2 linked regions of the Solwaraspora sp. WMMD1047 genome follow. The protein of the gene in region 2 interacts with the protein of the main gene of each other region in a pairwise test. Links are inferred from orthologs where the notes say so. Each region holds a gene or a part of one and is shown on either strand. Other genes may lie near its edges. The genes, in order: rsfS and O7627_RS19665.

Region 1 (3,060 bases), 1.4 Mb from region 2 along the record:
TCGCCGAGCCGCTGCCGCAGCACGTCGCCCAGGTCGGTGGCCCGCTGCGGCGCCCCGAGATGGTGCACCGCCACGTCCACCGCGCCGTCCCCGGCCGCCTCGACGGCCAGGTCGACCAGCCGGGCCAGCGCCCGCCCGGCGGTGCGCACCTTGTCCCGGACGGCGATGGTGCCGTCGACGACGTGCAGGATCGGCTTGACCGACAGGGCGGTGCCGAGGAACGCCTCGGCCGCCGTGATCCGGCCGCCCCGGCGTAGGAACTCCAGCGTGTCGACGTAGAAGAAGGTGTGGGTGCGCGCGATCGTGTCGAGCGCTGCCTGGCGTACCCCGTCCAGGTCCTCGCCGCGGGCGGCGGCCGCGCCGGCCGCGAGCGCCGGGAACCCCAGGCCCATGCCGGTCGACCGGGCGTCGACGACGCTGACCCGGTCGCCGAACTCGGTGGCGGCCAGCGCCGCGGCCTCGTGGGTGCCGGAGAGCCGGGCCGACAGGTGCACCGACAGCACCGCGTCGGCGCCGGCGTCGAACAACCGGCGGTACGCCTCGGCGAACTGTTCGGGGGCGGGCCGGGAGGTGCTCACCGCGACCCGCCGGGCGGTCAGCGCCGCGGCCACGTCGGCCGGTGACACCTCGACCCCTTCGAGCCCTTCCACCCCGTTGCGGACCACCACCAGTGGCACGACGGTCAGCGCGTGTCGGCCGGCCAGTTCGGCCGGCAGGTAGGCGGTGGAGTCGGTGACGACCGCGACGGGCATGCCGGCACGGTAGCCGATCATCGCGGGTCCGGCCCGTCGACGGAGAAGATCAGAAGGCGGGGGTGAGTTCCTGGCTGATCAGGCCGGCGTTGTGCGCGGTCAGGTGCCAGCCGCGGATCTCGTCGTGCCGCAGCTCGGTCCAGTGGCAGTTCTGCAGGGCGCGGACCTTCGCCATCACCTCGGGACCCCAGCCGAGCAGGTGGCCGAAGCCCTGCCGGGCGCCGCCGCCGTGGGTGGCCACCACGACGGTTCCGCCGGGCACCGCATCGGCCGCGTCCTGCAGCGCGGCGGCGACCCGTTTGCCGAGGTCGTCGAGGCTCTCAATCTCGCAACCCGGGTCCTGGTCACCGGAGCGCCAGCGGGCGTGCTCGGTCGGGAACCGCTCGGCCGCCTCGACCATGGTCAGGCCCTGCCAGTGGCCGTAGTACCGCTCCCGCAGCCGGGGGTCGGTGCGGATCGGCAGCCCGGTGAGGGCGGCCAGGGCCCGCGCGGTGTCGGCGGCGCGTTGCAGGTCGCTGGCGAAGAGCGCGTCGGGTCGCAGGGTGGTGAGCAGTTCGGCCGCCCGGCCGGCCTGCTGGCGGCCGAGGTCGTTGAGGGGTACGTCGAGCTGGCCCTGCACCCGGTTGGCGGCGTTCCAGTCGGTGTTGCCGTGCCGCCAGACGATCAGCCGGGTCATTCGGCGGTGCCCGCCTCCGCCTGGACCAGGTCGCGGTCCACGAACGGGATGGTGGGGCAGTCCTTCCAGAGTCGGTCGAGCGAGTAGAACTCGCGCTCCTCGCTGTGCTGCACGTGGATCACGATGTCGACGTAGTCGAGCAGCACCCAGCGGCCGGCGCGTTCGCCCTCACGGCGGACCGGCTTGGCCTTCTCCGGGAGGTCGACCAGCTTCTCCTCGATCGCGTCGACGATGGCGAGCACCTGCCGCTCGTTCGGCGCGGAGGCGAGCAGGAAGACGTCGGTGATGGCCAGCTGGTCCGACACGTCGAGGATGACGATGTCCTGCGCCTTCTTGTCGGCGGCGGCCTGGGCGGCCGTGAGAGCCAGTTCGAGTGCGCGTTCGGAAGCTGTCACCTTGCTCCTTACGATGATCCGTCGGACGCGTACAAGCGTCTCACACCTGGCGACGGAACGACCCGGCAGTTTGCTGCCGTTAGCGGATCAACGTGACGAAACTACTCGCGGTAGAGGCCGCGTTTCGCGATGTACTGCACCACACCGTCGGGGACCAGGTACCAGACCGGTACGCCCTTGGCGACCCGGGCCCGGCAGTCGGTGGAGGAGATCGCCATCGCCGGCACCTCGACCAGGCTGACGGTGTCGGCGGGCAGGTGGGCGTCGGTCAGTTCGAAACCGGGCCGGGTGACGCCGATGAAGTGGGCCAGCTCGAACATCTGGTCCAGGTCTTTCCAGGAAAGGATCTTGTCCAGCGCGTCGGCGCCGGTGATGAAGAAGAGCTGGACCTTCGGGCCGTACTCGGCGTGCAGGTCGCGCAGGGTGTCGACGGTGTAGGTGGGGCCGCCGCGCTCGATGTCGGCCCGGCTGACCTGGAATCTCGGGTTGGAGGCGGTGGCGATGACGGTCATCAGGTAGCGGTCCTCGGCCGAGCTGACCGGTTCGTCCGCCTTCTGCCAGGGTTGCCCGGTCGGGACGAACACCACCTCGTCCAGGCCGAACCGGTCCGCCACCTCGCTCGCCGCCACCAGGTGCCCGTGGTGGATCGGGTCGAAGGTGCCCCCCATGATCCCGACTCGCCGGATTTCGCCGTCCACGCCTTGATCGTAGGACCAGCCGGCCCGTCCGCCGCTGGAGCATGACGTAGATCGCAGTTCGGACGCCGCTGACAAACACCCCGTTACGGCACAGGGCCGGCACCGGCGCGGGCCGCCAACGCGCGGCGCAGGTCGTCGTCGGCGTCGGCCACCACTCGGCGCAGTCCCGGCGCGAGGTCGTCGCGGGCCAGCAGGGCCGCGGCCAACTCCCGGGTCTCGTCCGCCACGGCGTAGCGGGGAAACGCCAGCCGAGCGACCTCGTCGGCCACCCACGGGGTACGCCGACCAGCCATCGCCGGCATCTGGGCGAAGTACCACTCCACGTAGGACTCGGTCAGCTCCGCCTGCTCGGGCTGCCAGAACCCGGCGGCGGTGGCGGCCAGCAGCCGGTTGGAGAACTCCTCGTCGCGGACGATGATCTCCCAGGCCCGCGCCTTCGCGGCCGGGTCGGGCAGCGCCGCCCGGCAGGTGGCGGCCTGCTCGGCGCCCTTGGCGCTGCGGTCGACGGCCTCCTCGGTGGCGATCTGCTTGGGGCCGGC
Region 2 (3,314 bases):
TCGGAGAGCCCGGCCAGCGGCCGGCCGCGCAGCACCGCCAGCGACTCGGCCAGCCGGGTGGCCTCGATCACGTGCGCCGAGGACGCCGGCACCCCCTCCTCGCGCAGCACCCCGGCGGCGGCCACCAGCCAGCGCGGGATCACCTCGTCGGTGGCTGTGAAGAGGTGGTGGTACCAGCCCGGCGAGCGCACCCCGGCGCCGTACCCCTGCCAGGAGGCCAGCCGGCCGTAGGTCCACGGGATCCAGGTGAAGCTGACCTTGGTCTTGCGGCGCCCGCGCAGCAGGGCCGCGTCGTCGCGGGCGGTGACCTTCGCCGTCAGCGCCGGCACGTGCCAGGCGCCGCAGACCACCGCGATGTCGTCGTGGGCGCGGCGGGTCTGGCGCAGCACGGTCCGCATGTACGCCTCGCGGAGCAGGTCCTGCGGATCGTCCGGCACGGTCGACCGGATCTCGGCCATCGCCTCGGCGATCGCCTCGAAGGCCGGCGCGTCCCGGTGTTCGACCACGTCCTCCCACCACCGCTCCGGATCGTCGTAGCCGGCGGCCGACGCCAACTCCCCGATCGGATCCACCGGCCGCAACACCGCGACACCGTTCCCCGCCGCGTCCCCACCGGGCGCCACCCCGGCCGCAGCCTTCCCGCCGGCCGCAGCCTTCCCGCCGGCCGCAGCCTCCCCGCCGGGTGCCGCACCGCCGGGTGCCGCACCGCTCGGCGTCGGGCTGTCCGTGGCCGTGTCACCGGGCGTCGGCAGGCTCGGCGGCTCGCAGGTCGGTGCCTCGGCCGCGCGGTAAGCGTACGGCAGGTCGAAGAAGCGGACCGGTACGCCGTTGGCGACCGCCCAGGAGATCGCCTGCCATTCCGGGGAGAAGACGGCGAACGGCCAGAAGCCGGCCCGGCCCGGGTCGTCGGTGGCGTAGCCGAGCAGGGCGACCGGTGGCTCCAACCCGCCGTCGGCCACCCAGCGGACCAGGTCGTCGGCCTCGGGCGGACCCTCCACCAGCAGCACCTGCGGCGGGTGTTGCCGCAGCGCCGCCAGCACGGCCCGCGCCGAACCAGGACCGTGGTGGCGGATCCCGTAGATCCGTTCAGGCATCGCGGGCGGCCCGGTAGAAGTCCCGCCAGTCGGTCCGCTCCCGGACCACGGTCTCCAGGTACTCCCGCCACACCACCGCGTCGGAGACCGGATCCTTCACCACCGCGCCGGCGATGCCGGCGGCCACGTCGCCGGGGCGCAGCACCCCGTCGCCGAAGTGCGCTGCCAGCGCGATGCCGTTGGTGAGCACCGAGATCGCCTCGGCGGTGGAGAGGGTGCCGGTGGGCGACTTGAGCTTGGTCCGGCCGTCCTCGGTCAGCCCCGTACGCAGCTCACGGAAGACGGTGACCACCCGGCGGATCTCGTCCAGCGCGGCCGGCACCTCCGGCAGGTCAAGCGACCGGCCGAGCTGGGCGACCCGGCGGGTGACGATCTCGACCTCCTCCTCGGCGGAGCCCGGCACCGGCAGCACCACCGTGTTGAACCGCCGCCGCAGTGCGCTGGAGAGCTCGTTGACGCCCCGGTCCCGGTCGTTCGCGGTGGCGATGATGTTGAAGCCGCGCTGCGCCTGTACCTCGGAGTTCAGCTCGGGCACCGGCAGCGTCTTCTCCGACAGGATGGTGATCAGGGCGTCCTGCACGTCGGAGGGGACCCGGGTCAGCTCCTCCACCCGGGCGATCGAGCCGCGCTCCATGGCCCGCATCACCGGGCTGGCGACCAGGGCTGCCGGTGACGGGCCGTCGGCCAGCAGCCGCGCGTAGTTCCAGCCGTAGCGGATCGCCTCCTCGGCGGTGCCGGCGGTGCCCTGGACCAGCAGCGTCGAGTCGCCGGAGATCGCGGCCGCCAGGTGCTCGGAGACCCAGGTCTTGGCGGTGCCCGGTACGCCCAGCAGGAGCAGTGCCCGGTCGGTGACCAGGGTCGCGACGGCGACCTCCATCAGCCGGCGCGGGCCGACGTACTTCGGGGTGATCTTCGCGCCGTCGCCGAGCAGGTAGGTCACCACCGCCTGCGGTGACAGCTGCCAGCCCGGCGGTCGGGGCCGGTCGTCGGCGGCGGCCAGGGCGGCCAGCTCGTCGGCGTACTGCTGCTCCGCGTGCGGGCGTAGCGCGGTCATTCGAACTCCCTGTGCATCTCGTGACGGAAGGCCAGTGTGGTGGCGAGCTGGCTGATCGCCTGCTCGCGGCGGGGGGTGCCGATCGGTTGCGCACCGGCCGGCTGGGCGCCGGCCAGGTCTGCGGCGAACCGGGCGACCCGGTCGGCGTGCCCGGGTGGCAGTCCGAGGGCCGCGAGCCGGCACAGCTCGGCGAGCTGCCAGCCGTCGCGCCGGCCGCCGTCGCCGGCGAGCCGGCGGATCACGTCCAGCACGGTGCCGGTCAGCTCGTCGGGCCAGTCACCGGCGAGCATCTCCAGCAGGTGGTGGGCGCGGGTCGGATCGCGGCGCAACGCGGTGTCCGCCCGGCGGGCCAGCTCGTCCGGCGGCAGCAGCTCGTAGATCCGCCAGGTCAGCTCCTGGTCCTCGGTGTCGGGCCCGATGCGGTGCAGCTCCGGGTCGGCCAGCGCCAGCGCCCAGGACCGGTCCCGCTCGGCGAGGGTGGCCAGGGCCAGGCCCCGGTGCCACGGGTACCGCCAGCCGTCGGCGACGGGCAGCCCGACCACGCCGGCCGGGTCGCGCTCGAAGGTCTCGGTCCAGACCCGCAGCGGGGTGGCGGCGACGACCTGCTCCAGCAGCCAGGCGCCGGCCCCGCGGCCGCGCGGCGGCTTCGGGTCGACGCCGTCGCGGGTCAGGCCGTCGTCGTCGGCCGGTGCGCCGACCGTGAGCCGGTCGCGGCCGAACGCCTGGCCGTGCAGCCGGACGCAGGCCAGCGCCCGCTGGGCCATCCGGCGGCGCAGCCCCGACTCGGGCAGTGCCCGCGCCAGGTCCAGCGCCGCCTGGCGGACCTCCTTGCGGCGGTCGCCGAGCGCCCGCTCGATCAGGTCATCGTCCTCGATGGAGAGTCCGACCGCCAGCGCGCCCAGCAGGGCGGCCCGGTCGGCCGGCGGTTCGGCCGCGAACGTCTCGGCGAGCAGCCGCCGCCCGGCCACCGGGTCGCCGCGCCGGACCCGGCGCAGGTACGCCAGCCGCTCGCCGGGCGTGCCGGTGGACCAGACCTCGTCGTCACCAGTCGGGTCGGCGTCGGCCGCGCCGAGCAGGTATCGCCAGTCCGGCTGCTGGGCGGCCAGCCAGCGGGCCTGCCGGCCACCGACCACCGCCAGCGCCGGCCGGATGCCGGTGCTGCGCCG

What was found.
Region 1: the proteins of O7627_RS19665 (region 2) and rsfS interact in binary tests that used the Escherichia coli proteins (3 or more experiments, as listed by UniProt). The link is inferred for Solwaraspora sp. WMMD1047 from one-to-one orthologs.

What each region holds. Positions count from the first base shown.
Region 1 is NZ_JARUBL010000001.1:5,694,008-5,697,067, forward strand. What follows is about bases 125-2,870. They hold rsfS (ribosome silencing factor), read right to left. Parts: upstream 1,824-2,870; coding sequence 1,425-1,823; downstream 125-1,424. Other genes in these bases: O7627_RS25970 (DegV family protein), read right to left, coding at 125-752; O7627_RS25975 (histidine phosphatase family protein), read right to left, coding at 802-1,428; nadD (nicotinate-nucleotide adenylyltransferase), read right to left, coding at 1,925-2,521; pepN (aminopeptidase N), read right to left, coding at 2,605-2,870. Also shown: more of O7627_RS25970, read right to left, coding at 1-124; more of pepN, read right to left, coding at 2,871-3,060. UniProt on the Escherichia coli protein: Functions as a ribosomal silencing factor. Interacts with ribosomal protein uL14 (rplN), blocking formation of intersubunit bridge B8.
Region 2 is NZ_JARUBL010000001.1:4,330,463-4,333,776, forward strand. What follows is about bases 118-3,117. They hold O7627_RS19665 (AAA family ATPase), read right to left. Parts: upstream 2,149-3,117; coding sequence 1,087-2,148; downstream 118-1,086. Other genes in these bases: O7627_RS19660 (DUF5682 family protein), read right to left, coding at 118-1,094; O7627_RS19670 (DUF5691 domain-containing protein), read right to left, coding at 2,145-3,117. In the rest of the region: more of O7627_RS19660, read right to left, coding at 1-117; more of O7627_RS19670, read right to left, coding at 3,118-3,314.